3 regions of the Oceanobacillus sp. MO10714A genome follow, and region 2 is predicted to be linked to each of the others. Evidence: predicted binding sites of a transcription regulator. Region 2 holds the regulator's gene; each other region holds the start of a gene.
What was found. The regulator Rex, encoded in region 2, represses fermentation and respiration genes when NADH is low (regulators of the CRP and FNR family bind a similar motif). The targets are predictions, from matches to a motif close to TTGTGAAATATTTCACAA.
Positions count from the first base shown of each region.

Region 1: SPD53_RS02280 (cytochrome c oxidase subunit 2A) is a predicted target of Rex. The motif match lies at 5,226-5,243, and genes of this name have one in related genera.
Region 3: adhE (bifunctional acetaldehyde-CoA/alcohol dehydrogenase) is a predicted target of Rex. The motif match lies at 2,162-2,179, and genes of this name have one in related genera.

Region 1 covers NZ_JAXHDC010000001.1:401,641-409,931, reverse strand. Annotated here, with positions in the region: gene vrrA (VrrA/YqfQ family protein) at 8-427, opposite strand; gene SPD53_RS02320 (YozE family protein) at 816-1,028, opposite strand; gene tatC (twin-arginine translocase subunit TatC) at 1,055-1,819, opposite strand; gene tatA (twin-arginine translocase TatA/TatE family subunit) at 1,926-2,102, opposite strand; gene tatA (twin-arginine translocase TatA/TatE family subunit) at 2,118-2,327, opposite strand; gene SPD53_RS02300 (dihydrofolate reductase) at 2,405-2,902, opposite strand; gene SPD53_RS02295 (thymidylate synthase) at 2,919-3,875, opposite strand; gene SPD53_RS02290 (HD domain-containing protein) at 3,919-4,524, opposite strand; gene SPD53_RS02285 (cold-shock protein) at 4,834-5,034, shown strand; gene SPD53_RS02280 (cytochrome c oxidase subunit 2A) at 5,336-5,479, shown strand; gene SPD53_RS02275 (cytochrome B5) at 5,498-6,001, shown strand; gene SPD53_RS02270 (b(o/a)3-type cytochrome-c oxidase subunit 1) at 6,058-7,707, shown strand; gene SPD53_RS02265 (carboxypeptidase M32) at 7,837-8,291, opposite strand, start outside.
Region 2 covers NZ_JAXHDC010000039.1:7,124-15,414, forward strand. Annotated here, with positions in the region: gene SPD53_RS15415 (ABC-F family ATP-binding cassette domain-containing protein) at 1-1,853, opposite strand, end outside; gene SPD53_RS15420 (redox-sensing transcriptional repressor Rex) at 2,000-2,635, shown strand; gene SPD53_RS15425 (hypothetical protein) at 2,813-3,781, shown strand; gene SPD53_RS15430 (CPBP family intramembrane glutamic endopeptidase) at 3,833-4,549, opposite strand; gene groES (co-chaperone GroES) at 4,994-5,278, shown strand; gene groL (chaperonin GroEL) at 5,501-7,132, shown strand; gene SPD53_RS15445 (hypothetical protein) at 7,672-8,073, shown strand; gene SPD53_RS15450 (hypothetical protein) at 8,248-8,291, opposite strand, start outside.
Region 3 covers NZ_JAXHDC010000003.1:194,433-202,723, reverse strand. Annotated here, with positions in the region: gene SPD53_RS04705 (LysM peptidoglycan-binding domain-containing protein) at 1-408, opposite strand, end outside; gene SPD53_RS04700 (YpjP family protein) at 807-1,415, shown strand; gene SPD53_RS04695 (hypothetical protein) at 1,526-1,870, shown strand; gene adhE (bifunctional acetaldehyde-CoA/alcohol dehydrogenase) at 2,202-4,805, shown strand; gene SPD53_RS04685 (NAD-dependent protein deacylase) at 4,904-5,617, opposite strand; gene htpG (molecular chaperone HtpG) at 5,770-7,653, shown strand.

The DNA.
Region 1 (8,291 bases), on a different contig from region 2:
ATATTTTTCATATATAAAGCTTTGGAGTTGATAAACCAGTTCTCTTTTCAACTTTCTTTTCTACCTTTTCCGTTGCTATATCTTTTTCTTTTTCATTTCCTTTTTCTTCACCTGTACCCTCTGCTTCCTTTTTTTCCTCCCCTTTCTCCTCTTCGGGGTCATCGATATTTTTAAAGGCTTTTACCATCCGATACATAGCTGGTAAATTTTTTAACATTGGCCCGTACTCCTTAATAATTGGTGTCGTCGTTTCTACGACTCTTAAAACCTGCTGTATATTATTCAGTATACCCGAAAAACCACTAATACCTTTACTGATTTGAGGATTATTTAATAAATTTCCCGAAGTTAGTTGCTGCAAGCTTACGGGAAAACGGCTGCGTCGCACTGGAGGTTGTGGGGGATTTCCAAACAAAAAGGAATTCATTCCTTGAGGTGGTTGTTGCCTATAATGGTAATTCAGGTTTCTTTGTCTTGGTCCGAGCATCTTCTCACCCCTGCCTTCTATTGCTTACTTTTATAATGTACGTAACACCTGATGAAAAAGTGTAGGCAATATATTATTTCCCGGGCAAGCGCAGGAATCAGCATAAAATTGCATGTTTGCAGTGTTTTCTTCGGTTTCTTTGACGAATCCTGTCAAATAAATTTCAAACAAACGTTTGATTTAATATATTCTGTCCATCCACACCTGTATTTACCATTGAGCGCAAACGAATCAAAAAAGAGGATGGAACTGTTCTGCACCTTCCTTTTCCGTTCCCTTACAAAAAATTGCATTAAAAAATGAGGCTGATCATTCCCTAGCCTCATTTTTATCTATTATGATATAAATCCCATACTTCATCAAACGTGCGAAGTGCGCCTGGAAATGGACTATTCCACTCCAGGTAATCACTTATTTCATTGTAATCATCCGAATGCTTTGGGAAATCGTGCTCTCGAAAAACCCACTCGGCCAACTTACATTTGTCATCGGGAACTTTCATCCCGCGGAAAGTCATCAAATGCTGATAAAATGTCTTCAAGAAAACACCTCAATCTATTCTTCTCATCAGGTTGATGAATCATTTTGGTTCATAAATTCCTCATGTTTTTTTAACTTTCTCTTATACACTATCTTAGATAACTGCACGCCTATTTCGTAAAGAAGAATTAATGGAACGGCTACAACGAGCTGTAAAACAAAGTCAGGAGGTGTGATTAACACTCCAATTATGATCAAGCCGAAATATGCATATTTTCTATTTTTAATCATGAAGTCTGGAGTAAGTATGCCTAGACTCGTTAAAAACATAACAATAATCGGTAATTCGAACAGTAAGGCAAATGGTACTGTAACTCGAAATAGGAATGAAAAATAGCGATCGACTGTAAACATAATATTAAACATTCCGTCGTTCAACGATAACAGGAATGGCATAATCAGTTCTACGAAAACAAAATAGCCAAAGATAAGTCCGCCAATAAATAAAAGAAATACTACCGGTATATAACCGATTGTCGCTTTTCTTTCGTGTGGAAGTAAACCAGGCTTAACAAAGGCCCAAATTTGATACGTAAGAAGTGGAATGGTTCCAACAATCGCAACCAGCCCTGCCATGGAGAAATAAATCCAAATAATTTCTGTTGGACTAATTGCCGTTAATTCCAAGTCTATATCGTTAACAAAAAACCAATAAATATCTCTAATGTAGATAAATCCAACAATGAAGAAACCGATAAAGAAAAGTGCGGTAACGATTAATCGGTTACGCAGTTCAGAAAGATGGTCAACGAGATTCATCTCTTTTTCTTCAATTTGACCTTTTTTTGCCATTTAAGAAACACCCCTAATCGAAAAAACACATAAAAGAAGATGTAAGGTAAAATAGAAACTTACATCTTCTTTTATCCGAAATTATTTTTTGAATTGGAATAATGTATTACTGTTTATTATTCTCTTCATCTTCAGTTTCAGTTAATCCCTTTGTTGCATTCTTAAATTCTTTCAGTGAATGCCCGAAAGCTTTACCAATTTCCGGAAGTTTATTTGGGCCAAATACAATAAGAGCAACAATTAAAATTAATATTAATCCAGGGATTCCGATATTACTTAGCATGTTCCTTCACCCCATTTATTTGGACTTGGTGTCATCATTCACAATGGATTTAACTTCTTTTATTTCATCTGTAACACCGCTAGTTAAATCATTTGTGGACTTCTTAAATTCCCGTAACGTATCACCAGCAGCCTTACCAATTTGTGGAAGTTTATCTGGTCCGAAAACAATAAGAGCAACAATCAGAATAAGAATTAATCCTGGAAACCCTATATTTGCCAGCATGTTTATCATCTCCGTTTTAAGTATAAGTCTATGATGCTAACCATTAGTATATAGCATTAGAAGAATCTGTACAAGTTCTATTCCTTATTCTTCCGTTCATAAACAAGATAATAATAATCATAAGGGTTCTTTTCATCTTTCTTCCCTTTCGTTTTCCCGGTTAATTCCCATTCATCTAAGGAAATGGATGGGAAGAACGTATCTCCTGCAAAATCTTCATCAATCCATGTAATGTATAACCGGTCAGCAAAAGGAAGTACTTGCTTAAAAATATCTCCTCCACCAATCACAAAATATTCTTCTTGCGGATTGTCATCATTCCATGTTTTGATTGGTTCCAAGTCACGGATCACTTCGACTTCTTCTGGAAATTCATAGTTCCCTCTTGTAAGGACAACATGCTTCCGATTCGGTAAGACGCGTCCAATCGATTCAAATGTTTTTCTCCCCATAATGATCGTGTGACCTGTCGTTGTTTCTTTGAAATAACGTAGATCATCCGGCAAATGCCAAGGTAAATCATTGTCGGACCCAATTACATGATTACGGTCCATTGCTACGAGTAAGGAAATCATCGTTAACTCCCCCTTTCTATACAGCAATCGGAGCTCTAATAGCTGGATGCGGATTATAGTCAATTAATTCAAAATCGGATAGTTCAAAATCAAATACCGATTGCTTGTCCGTATTCAATTTCAATTTCGGTAACGGACGTACCTCCCTTTTGAGTTGAGTCTTCACTTGTTCCAGATGGTTGGAATAAATATGAGCATCTCCAATCGTATGGACGAATTCTCCTACTTCCAAATCGCATTCATGGGCAATCAAATGCGTCAAGAGCGCATAACTAGCGATATTAAATGGTACACCTAGGAATGTGTCTCCACTGCGCTGGTATAATTGGCACGACAATTTGCCGTCTGCTACATAAAACTGGAATAGTGTGTGACATGGTGGTAAGGCCATGAATGGAATGTCTTCCGGGTTCCATGCGGACACGATATGTCTGCGTGAATCGGGATTATTGCGGATCGAGTCAATGACATCCTTCAGCTGGTCAATCGCTTCTCCTGATTTTGTTTCCCAGTGACGCCACTGCTTACCGTAGACAAATCCTAAATCACCGTATTTACTTGCAAACGCATCGTCGGTTAAAATTTTTTCCTTGAAAGTTTCCATTTGTTTTTTGTATTCTAAATTAAAGGCCTCATCCTGTAAACTACGATGACCGAAATCCGTCATATCCGGCCCATCATAATCGTCACTCTCCACCCACTTTTCAAAAGCCCATTCATTCCAAATATTATTATTGTTTTCTAAAAGGTAACGGATATTCGTATCCCCTTTAATAAACCAAAGCAGCTCAGAAGCAATCAGATTAAAGTTTACTTTCTTCGTTGTAAGTAATGGAAAGCCTTCACTTAAATCAAAGCGCATTTGGTGACCGAAAACAGAGTATGTACCTGTTCCCGTCCGGTCCGCTTTCTTATTTCCATTTTCTAAAATTAAACGGCATAAATCCAGATATGCCTGTTCTCCTTGTACCATGTCGATACCCTCCCATTGTTAATATTCCCCTTCTTTCTCCCATCTATTTATCTGTTCCCCACTCTTTATGAAACTGATCTAGAAATAAAAGCATCCAGCGATGGCGTTCCATTGCAATCTGTTTTGCGTAAGAAGTATGGAGCTTATCTTTTATTTTCAATAATTTATCATAAAAATGTTGGATGGAAGTATGCGGATTACCCTGTTTATAGATCAATTGATTGTTCGCTCCACCATACTGGAAAGTCCGTGCAATCCCAATTGCTCCGATAGCGTCCAGCCGGTCAGCATCTTGTACAATCTTCCCAGTCCAAGTAGCAGGTGTTTTTCCCTCTTTAAAAGAAATAGTTGAAATAACATGATTGATATCATGTTTCGCTTGATTATGGATGGAGATATGATCTAAAAATATATTCATTTCATTAATCGCTTGGTCTGGGTCTGAGAAGAGTTTACGGTCCCCAACATCATGAAGCCATCCGGCAGCCTCACATAAGAAAGGGTCACGGCCTTCTTCTTTTGCGATTTTCTTTGCCATTAAAGCAACACGTCGCATATGTTCATAATCATGTCCTGTTGGATCATTATGGAATAACTGATATGTAAATTCACGAATTTCGTTTAATTGCTGCTGTTGGATTTCGTCCATCCTCTACCCCCTTTTTTCTATATTACTTTATTTTGTATAGGAATGCATTTGATTCATTCGTTTTTCCGACAAACTAATATTTAAAAAGATTCAGAAAAAAATACTGTAAATTTCTTGACTAGTCTAATTAAATGAGTTATCATAGGTTCAACAAAGCAGAAGTACGGATTCATTAAACACAAGACAGCTTCCAAAGAAGTGGGTGTAATTGTAATCCTACTCTCTAGAAAGCTGTCTCTTTTAATGTTTTTTGGCCTCTACTTTGTATTATAACCACGTTTTACGTGAAAGGTTTTAGGAGGAGTTTACATGCAAAACGGAGTAGTAAAATGGTTCAACGCAGAAAAAGGGTTTGGATTTATTCAGCTGGAAGAAGGAAATGACGTCTTCGTACATTATTCAGCAATCCAAGAAGAAGGTTTCAAAACGTTAGAGGAAGGTCAAGAAGTTTCCTTTGAAATCGTTGAAGGCGAACGCGGCCCTCAAGCAGCTAACGTAACAAAATTATAAAAAATTCCTAAGCAGTATTCGTAACAGAATACTGCTTTTTTTGTTTTCCGGAATCCTGAAAATCCTCAGGATTCTTTTTTATCCTCACTTTTTAGACTTTTCTAAATTCGAGTAGTCTATTAGCTAAACTTCACACAACGTTCAAATACTTTTATAACTAAAAGGTTAGTAAAATCGTTATTTCAAAGAGTATGCGAAGTATTGAACATATTGTGAAAAGTATCTGGAAGGGATAAATTCTATTTTCATTTTGTGTATGATGAAAATAGCAGCACATCAAACTTCTAGGAGGGGTGAAGGAATGAATACTGAAAAGAGAAAGCAGTTGAAATCCAGTCCAGAAAGTGAACCAAATCTAAAAGGAACGCTTATCTCCGTTTCTGTTTTAGGAGTTGTTATCTTAGTAACTTGGTTTGGAGTATTGATGCTATACCTTTCCAGATAAAAAAAGGGAGTGATACAGATGCATTTACACAAGTATGAAAAGTATTGGCTTGGGCTTGGGATAATTGGCCTTATCGCATTCTTATTAATTTTAGGTTTCGGAGCCTTTTATCTAGGGACACACCCACAAAGCCATGGTGAGTTGATTGATCCTGAAAATTTGGAGATGAATGAAGCTTTCCATGAAGAAAATCTTGGCTTGACCAAGGTCGATGAAGGCAGATACGTGTTAAATGTGGTTGCCTCTGCTTTCAATTATAATCTCGGTACAGATGAATCAGGCGCACCGATAAGTCATATCGAAATACCTGCTGGTTCGAAAGTGCTCGTCCAGGCTACGAGTCCAGATGTCGTTCACGGTCTAAATTTCGCTGGAACGAATATCAACATGATGGTTGAGCCCGGTTATGTAAGTGCTTTGGAAGTACAGCTTGATAACCCAGGAGAATACACACTCGTATGTAATGAGTACTGTGGTGTCGGTCATCATATGATGTTTGGGACAATGGAGGTCGTTGAGTAATGGAAACAGCAACAGCACCAGCTAAACAATCTAACGTTTTCAGTAATAAAGGAACAATGGAGCTTCGTTTATCGAAAAATGAACGCAGACTTGTCATGTCCTATATGTATGTCGCATTTATTTCCTTATTTATTGGTGGATTAATGGGATTATTACAAGTACTTGTCCGTTCCGGTAACTTTGAATTGCCTTGGGGAATTAATTATTACACGATCCTAACTGTTCATGGCGTTATTCTAGGCCTAGTACTTACAACTTTTTTCATTATTGGTTTCCAAAATGCCCTAATGGGTAAAACAGTAGGATATTCTAAGAAACAATTGAACTGGGCGTGGATTGGCTTTGCCGTCATGACAATTGGTATGGTTATAGCTGCAATCACCATCTTAGTAGGTAAAGCTAACGTACTTTATACCTTCTATGCTCCACTGCAAGCGCATCCTGCATTTTATACCGGGATCACACTTGTAGTTGTCGGCAGTTGGATTAACGCATTCGTCAATTTCCGTCAGTTCTATTTGTGGAAGAAAAAACATCCAGATGAAAAATCACCACTGCTTGCCTTTATGGTTGTCATTAATATGCTTATGTGGTTGATTGCAACACTTGGAGTTGCTACAGCAATGCTCGTTCAATTTATACCTTGGTCACTTGGTTATAAGAACACAATTAATGTATTACTAAGCCGTACCTTATTCTGGTATTTCGGTCACCCGCTTGTTTATTTTTGGTTATTGCCGGCATATATGGCTTGGTATGCAATTATTCCGAAGATTATCGGAGGGAAAATTTTCAGTGATACACTAGCAAGATTTTCATTTATTCTATTCTTGTTCTTCTCTATCCCAGTTGGTCTGCACCATCAGCTGACAGAACCAGGACTGGACTCAACATGGAAGTTTATTCAAGTCATCTTGACATTTATGGTTGTCATCCCAAGCTTGATGACTGCCTTCTCCATGTTTGCGACGTTTGAAATTACGGGTCGCAAAAAAGGATACGGGGGATTGTTCGGCTGGCTCAAACATTTGCCATGGAGTGATGTAAGATTCCTCGCACCATTTATCGGAATGCTCGCATTTATCCCAGGTGGAGCCGGTGGAATTGTTAATGCTTCTTATCAAATAAACACACTTGTTCATAATACGATTTGGGTTACAGGACATTTCCATTTAACAGCAGCAACGACAGTAGTGTTAACATTTTTCGGGATTGCTTATTGGCTCATCCCCCACTTGACGGGACGTAAGTTAACAAAATCAGTGAACCGTCTCGGAATTATTCAAACGATCCTTTGGACAGTCGGAATGCTGATTATGTCAATATCTATGCATATCCAAGGTTTAATTGGTGGACCGCGTCGTTCCGCCTACTCCGATTACGGGGGGACGGCACAGGCTACAGAATGGGGAGCATATCAGATGGCTCAAGCAGTCGGTGGTACGATTCTTTTCATTGCGATCGTATTAATGGTATACATTTTCGTTAAAATGATTTTCTTCTCTCCAAAAGGAGAAGAAGAATTCCCGATTGCTCAGGAAGAAGACAATGCAGAACCAACGCCAAGATGGACAGAGAACTGGAAGTTGTGGATTGCCATTACGCTTGTATTGATTCTCTTTGCATATACAGTTCCGATAATGGATGTCATTCAAAATGCACCTCCAGGTTCAGCACCATTCGATTGGCCAATTGGAAATAGCTAATCAACATAAGAGGACAAAGATTCATTAAACGAATCTTTGTCCTTTTTGGCAGCTCTAGTAATAATTCCGAGCTATGCTTGACTTTTCGTTCATAATTTAATACAACGCTCGTGATAGTTTCCCATGCAATTAGAAATTATATATCCGGCTGTATTTTTCTGTTAGGTAATTAACTAAATGTGTCGGGTTTAAAGATTCATTGGTGATGTCCTGTAGCAGCTCCAAGGGCTTTTTCATTTTGCCATATTGATGAATATTTTCTTTCAGCCAATTCGTAATCGGAGACAAATCGCCAGACTGCACAATCGAATCTACATCCATCTGCTGGTTCAACGTATTGTAAAATTGCGCAGCATACATATACCCTAAAGCATAAGACGGGAAGTAGCCGAAATCTCCACTCGACCAATGGATATCTTGTAACACCCCTTCTCCATCATTCGCGGGCTCAATACCAAGATAATCAACCATTTTCTCATTCCATAAGACAGGAAGATCTTTCACTTCGATTTCTCCATTAATCAACGCTTTCTCCAGTTCATAACGAACCATAATATGGAGTGCATACGTAAGCTCATCTGCTT
Region 2 (8,291 bases):
TTCGTTAATTCTAATGCTTTTTCATGATCTTGGAAGACTTCAGGTTTCGTCATTTCCTCCTCGAGCCTTGCGATATCCAATTCTTTTTCTTCAATTGCTACTTCAAGCTGGGCTATTTTTCTTTCTTTTCTTCTGTTCTCACTTTGCAGCTGTTTTTCTTCCTGAAAGCTCCTGCGTCTGTTATCGATCTTTGGCTTGTCCGTTTTTTCCTTGGAAAGTTTAATGAACTCTTTTTCTTCTTCTATTTTTTCAAGATAGTAATCATAGTCCCCTAGGTATACTTTAATCCCGTTCTTGCTCATTTTCGCGACTTGGTCTGTAATGCGATTAATGAAATAACGGTCATGGGAAACAAAGAGGATTGTACCAGGATAGTCCATTAATGCTGCTTCCAGCACTTCCTTACTGTCGATGTCCAGATGGTTTGTCGGCTCATCAAGTATAAGCAGGTTAGCCTTTTGCATCATTAGTTTTGCCAGGGCGAGCCTCGCTTTCTCTCCACCACTTAACTGATCGACCGTTTTTAAAACGTCATCTCCACTAAATAAGAAATTGCCTAGTACCGTGCGGATATCTTTTTCCATTACAAGCGGGTATTCATCCCATAATTCCTGCAGGACTGTTTTATTGGAGGAAAGATTCGCCTGTTCCTGATCATAGTAGCCGATTTTCACATTTGTCCCCAGTTCAAAGGACCCGTTCGTTGCCTGGAGCTTGCCGATAAGAATCTTAAGTAAACTCGTTTTACCAACCCCGTTCGGTCCAATAAGGACAACCCGTTCGCCGCGGGTGAGGCGGAGGTTTGCTTGCTTGAAGGTATATTCATCTTCATCCGGATAGCGGAGGGAAAGGTCTTCTATTTTCAAGACATCATTTCCACTTCTTCTTTCTATATCGAAAGAGAAGGACATAGAAGCCTCGTCTCCAAGCGGTCTGTTCACCCGTTCCATTCGTTCAAGCTGTTTCCGTCTGCTTTGCGCCCGTTTCGTAGTAGAGGCACGGGCGATATTACGTTGGACGAAATCTTCCATCCGTTTAATTTCTGTTTGCTGCTTTTCAAATTCTTTCCGTTCCCGTTCGTAGTCGGCTGCTTTTTGTTCGAGAAATTTACTATATGTCCCGTGATATTTCTTCGTCTCATGTCTTGAAATTTCATAGACGAGGGATACGGTTTTATCAAGGAAGTAGCGATCATGGGAAACAATGACAACTGCTCCTGGATACCCGCTTAAATAGGATTCGAGCCAGCCTAATGTTTCAATATCTAAATGGTTGGTCGGTTCATCAAGAAGCAGGAGTTGTGGCTTTTGCAGGAGCAGCTTGCCGAGAGCGAGCCTTGTTTTTTGGCCGCCACTAAGTTCACTAATCATTGTATGGTAATCATAGTCCTGGAAATTGAGTCCATTCAATACTGCCTTAATCTCAGCTTCATACGTATAGCCGCCACCGGTCTCGTAAGCGTGCTGCAGGCGATCATACTCTGATAGTAAACTTTGATATTCATCATTTGAAAGCTTCTCAGTATCTTGCAATTTCTCTTCTATCTTCCGTAAATTCTCTTCTTGTTGTTTTAAATGGTCGAATACGGTGACAAGCTCATTCCAGATTGTCTTGCCGGATTTTAATTCCATATGTTGTGAAAGGTAGCCGATAGTAAGTTCTTTCGGCTTAATAAGTTCCCCGGTATCATAAGAAAGTTCGCCGGCCATTATTTTTAATAAAGTAGATTTCCCAGCCCCGTTTCTCCCAACAATTGCTATTCGATCAAGATCTTTAATTTCAAGTTTTACATTTGATAAAATGGTTTCCGAACCAAAGGATTTCGAAAGTCCATTCATTTGCATTAAAATCATACATTCACCCCATTATATGTATTGTAACGCAAAAAGCAGAAGAAGGAAATTATATGTGAAAATAATCACGACATTTCGCTCGTTTTCTGGTAGAATAGACATAAGTATAACTATTATTATCGTTATTAATGAAATGAGGAACAGATATGAGACAAAACAAAATACCACAAGCAACAGCAAAGCGGCTTCCGTTATATTATCGCTATTTAAATAATCTGAATCGACAAGGGAAAAAACGGGTTTCTTCAAAGGAACTATCAGAAGCAATCAAAGTTGACTCCGCTACAATCCGTCGTGACTTTTCATACTTCGGCGCTTTAGGAAAGAAAGGTTACGGCTATAATGTCGAATACTTGCTCGGATTTTTCCGCAGTACACTCGACCAACATGAAACGACAGAGGTTGCTTTAATCGGTGTCGGTAATCTAGGTACCGCCTTTTTAAATTATAACTTTACGAAAAATAATAATATCCAAATCAAAATGGCCTTCGATAGTGATGAAGAGAAAATCGGTCAAATTGTCGGGGGTGTTCCAGTTTACGGGATAGATGAAATGATGGAGAGAATTGAGGGAATCTCTGTCGCGATCCTCACTGTACCTGTATCGGAAGCTGATGTTATTACAGAAAAATTAGTTAAAGCAGGGATTGAAGGAATCTTGAACTTCACACCTGTTCGTATTACAGTACCGGAAGATGTGCGCGTTCATCATATCGATTTAGCGATTGAACTACAGGCACTTGTTTACTTTTTGAAGCATTATCCATTGCAATCAAAATAGAGCACACATAAAGTGAAACTTTATTCAGTGGGGAATTCCTTACCTCCCACTGAATGTTAGTTGAACAGAATCAGGTATTTACGGACTGTTTATCCCCTTTACATATTGGGCTTCCCTCATGTTTAGAGGTGGGGGTATTACAGACCGTTAATACGTGATAAAGAAACAAGAAAGATAGTGAAACGGGAGAAAATAGTAGGGGCGTGGGAAAACGTGTTGAATCGTAAAATATGGACAGGAGTATTGCTTTTACTCTCCTGTCTGTTTTTAGCAGCTTGCTCGAATAATACAGAGGAGAAAGAAACGGAATCAGAGCAAGAGGTTGAAGCAGGGGAGGATGTATTTTTTGCTGTCCTTGAGGATAATGTTGAAGCGTTGATGGCAAAGGACTTGGACGGTTATATGGAGACAATTCACGGGGAATCTCCTGCTTATGAATCAACAAAGGAGACGATCACTGAGTTCTTTGAGTATTCATTGGATATCGAGTTGGCAGATCTTGAGATGAAAGAACAATCTGAGGATGAAGCTGTCGTCCACTATACACAACGTACGATTGAAAAAGATTCAGGCGACTTCGAGAACAACGAAACAAGAGGAGAACATATTCTTCGTCCAGACGACGGTAAATGGAAAATTTATGAGTCGGAAATCTTCGAAGTCAATCCACTGCCTGAGGAAAGAGAAGAGGTTGAGATGACTGGAGATTATGTGGAAGTAATTTCTAGTCTTCCTACTCCTTTTGATGAGGAAGAATGGATGCTTGCCGGTTATGATGAAGCGGAAGGGGAAGCAACCGCTGAATACATTCCGGTTGCGGAAACCTTAGGGAATTACAGTGCAATCATCACCTATGATTATTATGAAGATGGTAATGAACGAAGCGGGCTTGCGAATTTCATTGATGTGCTGGAGCTAAGCTTACAAGATATGACAACAGGAGAATTTGATTTTGAACGTCTCTATGCAACGGAAAGTGAAGTCATGTACCAATTCCGTGTAGATGGGGATGCAAAAGAACCAAATCAAGAAGAAATCGGCCGCATTTTCGTTAAAGATGAGGACTTATATCTTGTACGCTATACGGTAATGGAAGAAATGATTGAAGATACGGATGAAATCATTACGATGTTAAATGAAATATAATAAAAAAGCGGGAGATGACGTTTGAATAGTCCGTCAGGATCCCGCTTTTTTTCATACCCAGCTCAACAAAATTGTCTGCAACTGTTCAAGCTGATCAATCATTTTTTGGATTTCTTCTGGTGTTAAGTTATACTGCTTATAAACAACGTAAGAGTTCATCCCTGCATGGACGATAATCGGAACGATAATCCGTTTTGTTTTTACATAAAGGAAAGCAAATACGAGTCCCATTGCTGTATACATAAGAAGATGGGAAAAGTCTACATGAAAAGCAGCAAAGACGAGTGCTGATAGTATAGCGGCGAAAAAGAAGTTCATGCGCTTATAGAGACTACCGAAAATAATCTTTCTAAAAATGATCTCTTCAAGGATTGGCGCAATAATTGCTGGAATCAAAATGAAGAGCATATTTGCCCGGGCATATTCCATAATCCCCATTGTGTTCTCCGATCCTGCTGGGATGCCGAAAATAAAGATTTCAATCATTGCTGCAATTGTTTGAGCAAAGAAGGCTAGAAACACCCCAAATATGGACCAAAGGATAACGGAAGAAACGGGGGAAGCATCCCGGTGTGCTGGCATTTTCATGTCTGGCCTCATTAGCCATAACGTAACGAGCAGTCCAGCAGTAAAACTAAAAATCGACCAATAAATCATATTTTGTGAATAACTTTCGGGGAAATATAATTCCATATACAACGCTACCGGAAGGGCGGAAAACTGCATAACCAAATACGTCACAATCACATACCAATATCTTTTCGGCAAACCCAACGACTCCTTCTATATAAAGTGAAACTTCATTCAGTGGGCGTTCTTTACCCCCTGAATGTTGGTTGAACAGAATCAGGGATTTACGGACTGTTTATCCCCCACCTTCACATATCGGGTTTCCCTCATGTTTAGAAGTGGGGCTATTACAGACCGTTAATCCGTGATAAATTCACATAAATGTATTTTAACATAAATCGGGACATGGGGTCAGAGCATTTGTCCCATTACATTCTTATCTTTACCCAATTATATGTTCAAATCCTTATTAATATCTATTTCCAGCTCCTTTTCCAGTTAAAAATAGAAAATCACAAAAATTAAACATACATCGCTTGCATTTTTTTGACTTATTACTTATTATAATAATTGGAGTTAGCACTCGAGCGAAGTGAGTGCTAACAAAAATATAAAAACTTTAGAATCAAGGAGGAGTTCTAGATGATTAAACCATTAGGAGATCGTGTTGTTATCGAACTTGTAGAGCAAGAAGAAACAACAGCAAGCGGAATTGTACTTCCAGACTCTGCACAGGAAAAACCACAAGAAGGTAATGTAGTAGCAGTAGGTTCTGGCCGTGTAACAGACAGTGGTGAAAAGATTGCACTGGAAGTGTCTGAAGGAGACCGCATTATTTTCTCTAAGTTTGCTGGAACAGAAGTGAAATACGGCGGGAAAGAATATTTGATTCTACGAGAAAGTGATATTCTAGCTGTTATTTCATAACTCAATTAACTTATACTTAAGAAACTTAAAACATATATCAATAGAGTGTTCAAAAAGGAGGATAAAAGGACCGAGGTCGGCTAAGTATGCGATTCGTTTTGCAACACCGACACTAGCACGGGACGTGGACGGTTTTAGTAGAACCTCTTTTTCTCAAAGTGTCATTTTTACCGGACTTTTTGAACAACCTTTAATAATAGAATTTAGGGAGGAAATGTAACCATGGCAAAAGATATTAAATTTAGTGAAGACGCACGTCGTGCAATAGCTCGTGGGGTAGATACATTAGCAGATGCAGTGAAAGTTACCCTTGGACCAAAAGGACGTAACGTTGTATTAGATAAGAAATTCGGTGCACCTCTAATCACGAACGACGGTGTAACAATCGCAAAAGAAATCGAACTGGAAGATGCATTCGAAAACATGGGTGCACAGCTCGTATCTGAAGTAGCATCTAAAACGAACGATGTAGCAGGGGACGGTACAACAACAGCTACAGTTCTTGCACAAGCAATGATCCGCGAAGGACTGAAAAACGTAACTTCTGGTGCAAACCCAGTAGGTATCCGCCGCGGTATTGAAAAAGCTGTTCAAGCAGCAGTAGAAGAATTAAAAAATGTTTCCAAGTCTGTAGAGAACAAAGAGTCTATCGCACAAGTTGCAGCAATTTCTGCTAACGATGAAGAAGTAGGAGAGCTAATTGCTGAATCGATGGAGCGCGTTGGGAAAGACGGCGTGATCACGATTGAAGAGTCAAGAGGTTTCAATACAGAGCTTGACGTTGTAGAAGGTATGCAATTTGACCGCGGATATGCTTCCCCGTACATGGTAACAGACCAAGATAAAATGGAAGCAGTTCTAGAAGATCCATATATCCTAATTACAGATAAGAAAATCAGTAACATCCAAGAAGTACTACCAGTTCTTGAAGAAGTTGTTCAACAAGGCAAGCCATTACTTCTTATCGCAGAAGATGTAGAAGGTGAAGCACTAGCAACATTAGTTGTGAACAAACTTCGCGGAACATTTAACGCAGTTGCGGTTAAAGCACCAGGATTCGGTGACCGTCGTAAAGCAATGCTTGAAGACATCGCTATACTAACTGGTGGTGAAGTAATTACAGAAGATTTAGGACTTGACTTGAAGAGCACTACAATCGAACAACTTGGACGCGCTGCTAAGGTTGTTGTTACAAAAGAAAACACAACAATCGTTGAAGGTTCTGGCAGCCCAGACCAAATCGCAGGCCGCGTAGCACAAATCCGTGCACAAGTAGAAGAAACTACTTCTGAATTCGATAAAGAAAAACTACAAGAGCGTCTTGCGAAATTAGCAGGCGGTGTTGCAGTAATTAAAGTAGGAGCTGCAACTGAAACAGAATTGAAAGAACGTAAACTTCGTATCGAAGACGCACTGAACTCTACACGTGCAGCAGTAGAAGAAGGAATTGTTGCTGGTGGAGGTACTGCACTTCTTGAAGTTTACAAGAAAGTTAACGAACTAGAGCTTGAAGGTGACGAAGCAACTGGTGTTAATATCGTACTTCGCGCAATCGAAGAACCAGTTCGTCAAATCGCAGACAACGCAGGTCTTGAAGGCTCCATCGTCGTTGAGCGCTTGAAAGGCGAAGAAAACGGCATCGGCTTCAACGCAGCTACAAACGACTGGGTAAACATGATTGAAGCTGGTATCGTAGACCCTGCAAAAGTTACACGTTCTGCACTACAAAACGCAGCATCTGTAGCAGCTATGTTCTTGACTACTGAAGCTGTAGTTGCTGACCAGCCAGAAGAAAACGCTGGCGGCGGAATGCCTGATATGGGCGGTATGGGTGGAATGGGCGGCATGATGTGATAGCCGTCTAACATCTTGATATATAAGGGTTTTTGAGTTAAATGAGAATGATTGGCTAACATTCGATACATTAAAGTAGTAGGCTTCTCATAAGTTGATCAAACTTTTGAGAAGCCTCTTTTTTCTATTGCTTTGTAACGCGAGATAAATATTTCTTGTTGTTACTTTCTGGAGTATGACCAAATCTATCCATAGTTTCTTCCAAGTCAATTGTGGCCATGTCAAGAAAAGAGGCATACGTATGTCTTAGTGAATGAGGAATTTTATACTCTTGTCAATCTATGCATAAAGTCATTCTATTTTAATTAATCTTCTTTTCTCTCTACGTAATGAGCTTCAATATGCACTACTTGAGAATGCTGCACCATTACAAAGATTTAGAACACTAACCCATATATATCCTGCTAATGGATAATTGAATAATAATAGATGATTGCAAAAGCGAGTAAGGGAAAAATTTGAGATTATTATTTAAAGAATGTAAGATAAAATGTCATTAAATATTAATATAAGAGAGTGTGATTAAAGTGTTAGAATTAATGACGAATCCTATGATACAAAATTTACTAACTAACTTTATTTATTCTGGTATTCAAAAAGGTGGAAAAAAGCTTATCTCAGACAATCTGAGCCAACAATTTGAAACTGCAATTCTTGATGCTTTCGATAAATTTTCTGAAAAATACCCAATTATAAGTTTTCAAAAAGAAAAAACGTACAGACAAAGTGAGAATTTAAAATATACATTAAAATATCTTCATGAAGAAGGAATATTAGAACAACATATTTATCTTGATTTTAGCAAGGAATTTAGGAAAAGCTATTTAGATATTTCAGATGAACAAGGGGATATCTACTTTGATTTGTATGATATTAATCAAGAAACCTATGAGGAAAAGTTTTCCGAAGTGGAGGAGCTGTTTAGAAAAGCGCAAGAATAAATGGTGCGCACCGCCACGAACTTCCGACGCGCAAGAAATGAATGAGAGGAAGGCCGACTAAAAACAGCCTTAGCCAACTTAGATATGCGAAGTGTCATTTTCACTGGACTTTTTAATAATCTCTAAAAAAATAACAGCAAATCCCGGGGTGGGGTTTGCAGTTTTGGATTAGATTTATTTTTTCCTTGGTACTAAATCCGCTATATAGTCAAAGTAAA
Region 3 (8,291 bases), on a different contig from region 2:
AGTAAAGATAGGCTCGGTTATCGTAAGGGCGTTCTCCTGAGCGAGTGCATAGACCGATACTCCGTACTGATTCGCAATGCTTGCAAGTGTCTCGCCAGGCGCTACATTGTGACGTGCAAGCGGAATAAATATTCTTTGTCCTGGCATGAGCGCCTCGGGATTGACCCCGGGGTTTGCCTGTAATACTTGATTTAAAGCCAATCCAAAATTAGCAGCAATACTCCACAAGCTTTCTCCAGCCTTTACCGTATGCCACGTTCCCTTAATCGGAATAAGTAACGCCAGACCAACAACAAGCCGTTCCGGATCCGGCAAATCGTTCACCCGCAATAACTCCGTCATACTTACCCCATATCGTTCATGTAACCCATACAAATTATCCCCCGGCTCCACAACGTGAATAATCACAAAAACTCCCCCTCTTACATTTCGCTCCAATATCCTATGCCCAAAAAGTGAGAATGTGTAGGGACAGAGGGTCAGAGCATTTGTCCCAGAATAGGAAACTATAAAATAAAAATGCTGTGATAACTTAGGTATCCAGGGCTAGCCACGTCCGGCTCCAGCGCCCAGCAACTATCAAACTTCACACTCCTCCAATCGATAAGTCAACATCAACTCACTGCGTTCGTTGTGTTTCCTTTATCTCATTCCGGAGTGCTCCAGTTTGTATGTTGCTAAACGGACGCTTACGCCTTTGTCCCAGAAAATTAATAGAAAGTTAACGAAATAAACCATTTTCCCAATAGACATCTGCCCATAACATGTTAAACTTATAGTAAGGAAATGATTGGGAAGTGATGGCCATGAAGTTGTGGATGAAAAAAGCGCTCGTTGCATTGATTGCGATTGCAACACTCGGAATGTACACGCCGACTTCGTTATTGGAAATTGAAGCAGAAGATAATAAAGATACTTTCTCCTCAAAAGCAGAATTCGATCAAGCGACTGAAGTCCGGGCAAGTGAAGCGACGTTCGAAAGCTATGAAACAATGCTTGAAGTCGAAACAGAACCGGATTATTTACGGGAGTTACAAGAACAGGCGAAAATTCAAAGCATGCTGAAATTTGGTCCGCGTATTGCTGAACAAGTGGAGGATGAGTTTTCTGCGGTAATTTTGCCGAAAATGGAGTCTGTACTGGAAGAGTTAGCTGCTGAAGCAGGGGATGAGGCGGTTCGTTATTATGGAATTACGGAACAACCAGCAAAGGGCTACGGTGAGCGAATCTTTCACGTAACCGATTATCGTACGGAAGAAGATGTCGTCCAGTTCCACGTCCGTCGTGACAATCGACCATTAGAAGGTTACTATTTCAACTTCCACTATCATCTTCAAAACGATGACTTCAGAGAGCATCACAACCTCGGTGAAATTTACTGGGATAAAAATACACCACCTAAGTGGATGGCATAAAGATTAAAAGAGGTGAGGATATAAGCTGTCCCCACCTCTTTTTATATATTCGCGCGCCCAGCAAGCCGTTAGTTGCTAGCTGTTGAAACTTTCTTGAATGACCTAAAGCTTTGAGGTGGGAGTTTTACGGACGGTTACACCGGGATAAAGTGAATCCTGCCGCCTTGTCAATTACACCCCTTGTTGAGGATAAAGAGAAGTTGAGCCTGAGATTATCGGCGAAAACCATGGAAGATGTGAGTAACTTGGAATTCAGCACCGAAGAATCCCGCGGGAGTTTCTATTTATGGATTAGGAGAAGGGAGAATATCTTAATGAGATTAGGTTTAAAAAGAAATGAAGTTAGACTGGTACCTCATAATCACGAATGGACAGAAGAGTTTCTCAGAGTTAAAAAAGATATTGTAAAGGAAACAAGGCTAGAGCCATATAAAGAAATCCTTTGTAAGGCATAAACAGGAAGGTATAAATGAGTATACAGTGAAAAAAGAGAGTTTTGTTAAAAAAATATGTGCATTGAATATAGTATAGAATAACTTCACCGATTTGTCATAATCTGCCGAAACAGGAAGCGTTTACAGGTGGTATGATCAATTTGAAAGAGATAGAAATCTTATTACGCAATAATATGATCAACGGTTCACAAAGAAGCGAGGTGAGTTTAACGGTTAATTAACAGACATTATTTTCTCAGCCTCACATGATATTTAGTTGGATAGCAATAGGCTATATTTTTTTAAAACAACATGCTCAATGTTTCACAATATAAGATGAGGAGGATTTACCATGACTACAAAAACACTTGAAAAGAAACAAGTTAAATCAGCGGGTGAGAGCATTGATACCCTGGTCGTTAATGGGAATAAGGCATTAAAGGAAATGAAAATGCTGGATCAAGCCCAAATTAACAACATTATTAAAGAAATGGCTTTAGCGGGCTTGGACAAACATATGGAATTGGCCAAGTTAGCTATAGAAGAAACAAAACGCGGTGTTTACGAGGACAAAATTATTAAAAACATGTTTTCGACGGAATATATTTACCACAACATTAAATATGAACGGACAATAGGGGTCATGAATGAAAATGAAATGGAAGGTATCGTTGAAATTGCGGAACCTATTGGAGTCATTGCTGGAATTACTCCTATCACGAATCCGACTTCTACGACAATGTTTAAATCCATTATCTCTATTAAAACGGGTAATCCGATTATCTTTGCTTTTCACCCTGGGGCACAAAAATCAAGTGCTAAGGCAGCCCAAGTCCTATATGAAGCTGCTGTGAAAGCCGGTGCACCTGAACACTGCATTCAGTGGATTGACCAACCGGCTGTGGAAAAAACGCAAGCACTCATGAAACATGAGGGCATCGCGCTCATTTTAGCCACAGGTGGATCTGGTATGGTGAAATCCGCTTACAGTTCCGGAAAACCAGCCCTAGGTGTCGGACCAGGTAACGTCCCTTGTTATATAGAAAAAACAGCGTATATCAAACGAGCAGTCAATGATCTCATTTTATCTAAAACTTTTGATAATGGCATGATTTGTGCTTCCGAACAAGCTGTAATTATCGATGAGCCAATCTATGAAAAAGTGAAACAAGAGATGATTGCTCAGAACTGTTACTTTTTAAATGCCACAGAAAAGGTAAAAGTCGAAAAACTGGTCATTGATGAAAATACGGCTTCTGTTAATCCGGCGATAGTTGGAATGAGTGCAGCTACTATTGCGAAAATGGCAGGAGTCACTGTTCCGGAAAACACAAAGATATTGGTCGCTGAATTAACCGGAGTGGGTCCCGATTATCCACTGTCACGGGAAAAGCTCAGTCCCGTGCTTGCCTGTTATAAAGCAAACAATACAGAAATGGGACTCAGACGGTGTGAGGAAATGCTTGAATTTGGTGGACTTGGTCACTCTGCTGTGATCCATTCTGAAGATCAGAAGGTCATCGATGAATTCAGTCAGCGGATGAAAGCTGGACGCTTGATTGTTAATCAGCCATCATCTCAAGGGGCAATTGGCGATATATATAATGCGTATACCCCGTCACTGACCCTTGGGTGCGGTTCATACGGCGGAAATTCTGTGTCTAGCAATGTGAGCTCTGTTCATTTATATAACGTCAAAAAATTGGCGAAAAGAAGTGTTAATATGCAATGGTTTAAAGTTCCACCAAAAATATATTTTGAAAAAAATGCCGTTCAATATCTTGAGAAGATGCCGAATATCTCAAGGGCTATCATTGTAACGGATCCGATGATGGTCAAATTGGGATACGTTGATAAGGTCTTATATTACTTAAGAAAACGTCCAGATTATGTCCATTGTAGAATTATTTCAGACGTTGAGCCTGATCCTTCTAAAGAAACCGTCATGCGGGGTGCGGCGGAGATGAGAGAATTTGAGCCGGATGTCATTATTGCTCTTGGTGGTGGTTCACCCATGGACGCCGCTAAATCGATGTGGCTATTCTATGAATATCCTGAAACAGACTTTAACGGTTTGAAACAGAAATTCATGGATATCCGTAAACGTGCTTATAAATACCCGCAACTCGGAAAACGGGCGCAATTTGTCGGGATTCCAACAACCTCTGGGACTGGAGCCGAAGTCACATCTTTTTCAGTCATCACAGATAAAGAGAATAATATAAAGTATCCGCTGGCTGACTATGAGCTGACACCGGATGTAGCAATCATTGACCCGCAATTTGTAATGAGTGTACCGAAAACAGTTACAGCTGACACCGGAATGGACGTCTTAACCCATGCGATTGAAGCTTATGTATCCAATATGGCTAACGACTTTACAGATGGGTTGGCAATCAAGGCTATTCAGCTTATCTTTGAATATTTACCGCAAGCCTATCATGATGGATCAAATGAGAAGGCCCGTGAAAAGGTGCATAATGCCTCGACCATTGCGGGAATGGCATTTACCAATGCGTTCTTAGGGATAAACCATAGTTTGGCACATAAACTGGGCGGTGAATTTAACATTGCTCATGGCCGTGCTAATACTATTTTGTTACCTCATGTCATTCGATATAATGCAACGAAGCCGACGAAATTTGTCTCATTCCCTAAATATGAACATTTTATTGCAGATAAGCGTTATGCGGAGATTGCCAAAGCGATTGGCTTACAAGCTGCTACCACCGAAGAAGGGGTGGAAAATCTGGTACAAGCCATTATTAAACTGGCAAAAGAATTGGATATCCCGATGAGTATTGAAGAAAATGGGGTCACCCAGAAAGAATTTGAAGCAAAAGTGGATCATTTAGCTGATAAAGCTTTTGAAGATCAATGTACAACAGCAAATCCGAAGTTACCTCTCGTCACAGAACTGGCTGATGTTTATAGAAAAGCATTTAAAGGTGTCTAGCTAGTAGAAGAGGGCGAGAAAAACCGGAAAATAGAAATGAAAGACGTGGTATCTACCCTCATAAGGAGAGGGAGCTACCACGTCTGTTTTATTTTTTCTTATAGATTCTCATCCAGTTCTTGCAAAAGCTCACCAATTTTCTTATCTTGAATAATCAAATCGGCGGACCGATCAAGCGGGGTATCTTCTGCATTAACAATGACCAATCTCGCACCATTTTCTTTCGCAAGCATTGGAAACTGGTTCGCCGGCGTAACGGTGAGGGAAGAGCCAAGCACAATGAACAAATCTGCTTTTTCTGTTTCCTGTAGTGCAAATTCAAAGTCATCGACTGGTAGACTTTCCCCGAATAAAACAATCGAAGGCCGTAACACACCATTACATTCCTCACAGTAAAATGCCTCTTTCACATACTTCTCACTACCGTACTGGCGCCCGCATGATTCACAATGCAACTTCTGCAAGGTACCATGAAGCTCTGCGACTTGCTTACTGCCTGCAAGTTGATGGAATCCATCGACATTTTGTGTAATAATCGACTTCACTTTGCCGGAACGCTCCCAATTGGCAAGGATCGAATGTCCTTTATGTGGTCCATATTCCTTCACTCCGAGTACACGCTCCCGGTAAAATGCAATAAACTCTTCCACATTATTGTTGAGTGCATCGGTACTTGCAAGCTGCGCGGGGTCTTTCTTCGTCCATAACCCCTTATTTGCTGACCGAAAATCCGGGAGGCCACTTTCTGTCGACATCCCCGCTCCGGTAAATACGACCGTATAATCAGACTGCTCCAACCAATTCTTAAGCATGTCATTCCTCCTTACTTGTACCCCTAGTATACCGTGAATTCAGGAAGCTTGCAGAGACCCAAGTTGATTGACTTCATTGAAAGGATATGGTATTAAAATAGATGGATTAGTATATATTGCTTCTTACTTTTTAACGAAAGAGGAGAGAGACGATGGAAAGAAGAGAATTTCAAGCGGAATCAAAGAAACTACTAGATATGGTGATTAACTCCATCTATTCGCAGCGTGAAGTTTTCCTAAGAGAATTGATTTCCAATGCGAGCGATGCAATCGACAAACTATACTACCGGGCACTTACAGATGACAATCTCACGTTTGATAAAGACAGTTATTTTATCAAACTTGACCCGAACAAAGATACACGAACATTAACCATAACCGACACAGGAATCGGGATGACAAAAGAAGAGATGGAGAGCAACCTCGGTATCATCGCAAAAAGCGGCTCCCATCAATTTAAGGAAGAGAATGAAATTAAAGACGGCCATGACATCATTGGGCAATTCGGTGTCGGCTTCTATGCGGCCTTCATGGTTGCGGAAAAAGTAACCGTCATCAGTCGCTCTGTTGATAGTGAAGAAGCTTATAAATGGGAATCAACTGGGCCTGAAGGGTACACGATTGAACCGGCAGAAAAAGCCGAAGTAGGCACTAAAATTATCCTCAAAATCAAAGAAAATGAGGAAGAAGAGAATTACGATGAATTCCTAGAAGAATACCGACTCAAACAAATCGTGAAGAAATACTCCGACTTTATCCGTTATCCAATAAAAATGGACGTGACGGAAAGTAAGCTGAAAGAAGGCACGGAAGACGAATATGAAGACGTCATTACGGAAGAAACCTTGAATACAATGATCCCAATCTGGAAGAAGAATAAGAGTGAGCTTACCGACGAGGATTATGAAAACTTCTATCGGGAGAAGCATTATGGTTTCGATAAACCGTTAAAACATATCCATCTTTCCGTTGATGGTGCGGTCCGTTATGATGCGATTCTTTATATCCCGGAGAGCGCACCATATAACTACTATACGAAGGAATATGAAAAAGGATTGGAGCTTTATTCGAACGGCGTACTTATTATGGAGAAAAGTCCAGAGCTGCTGCCGGACTATTTCGGTTTTGTGAAAGGATTAGTAGATTCCGAGGATCTTTCTTTAAATATTTCGCGGGAAATGCTTCAGCATGATCGCCAGTTAAGAACAATTGCCAAAAACATTAATAAACGAATCAAGCAGCAACTGAAACAAGTGCTGAATAATGACCGGGAAGCTTATGAACGCTTCTACCAATCCTTTGGCCAGCAATTGAAATTCGGTGTTTACAGCGATTTCGGCCAGCATAAAGAAGTGCTGCAAGATTTGCTATTATTCTACTCATCGAAAGAAAAGAAATTAGTTACTTTGGATGAATACGTTGAGCGCATGCCAGAAGAGCAGAAATATATTTACTATGCACAAGGCGATAGCGTTGACCGCGTGGACAAGCTTCCGCAGACTGAACTTGTAAAAGATAAAGGTTATGAAATTCTATATTTCACAGACGAAATTGATGAGTTCGCAATCCGCATGCTCATGAGCTATAAAGAGAAGGAATTTAGAAACGTCTCAAGTGGCGATCTTGGCATTGAACAAGATGAGAAAGAGAAGGAAGAAGAGAAAGAAACAGAGAAGGAACACGAAGAGCTGTTTACGAAAATGAAAGAGCTATTAGGGGATAAGGTTACAGCTGTCCGTGCTTCAAAACGTTTGAAATCTCATCCGGTTGTGCTTACAGCAGATGGTGATATTTCAATTGAAATGGAAAAAATCATTAATTCCATGCCCGATGATCAGCAAATTAAAGCAGATAAAGTATTGGAGATTAATGTGGATCACGAAATTATGAATGCTTTAGAGCAAGCGAAAGAGCAAGGCGACGAGCATTTGAAACTTTACACGAATCTATTATATAACCAAGCATTACTAATCGAAGGTCTTCCAATTGAAGATCCGGTTGCTTTCACGAATGATATTTGTAAAGTGATGCTTTAATATTCTGATGGTACTTTTCCGTATATCTGGAAAGGTACCATTTTTTATCTACCTAGCTTTCGCGAAAAAATGGTACACCGCAAAAAGCTCATTAAAAATCCGCCTTGCAATTGTATTGGGTTTTTGATATGATGGAACGTAACCCAAAATTTGTAGTAAACAATTTACCATCTATGTTAGAAATTACCTCCAGACGGGTAGACTAGTTTTCATAGTCGATTGAAAGTATCTGAAAGGAAGTGATTTCATGTTATTAAGTATTATCCTACCTGTCTTATTCCTCGGCCTCATTGTCTTCATCTTGCGTCAGTCAACCAGAAGATCCTAAAACAAAAGCGAGGCTCATTCCTGGCGTATTCCGTAATAGGCCAGGAAAGACCATGCTTCTACTCCTCCTGTTTCACCCATTATGTAGCATAAATTTCATCGCTCTAGAAAATACACCACGCTCATGTATAGCTGACTACTTTCAACTTTCACAGCCTAAAATAGCGAACTATTCCCTCGCGTAGTTAGTAAAACCAACTATCCATTATGGTTTCAGACACATATAGATGTTTTTCCGATCTCCTAATACCCCTCTCAAAAGGAACAACTGACTTACTTACTTTTTTATACAGCGTAAGTGTTTGCCGTTC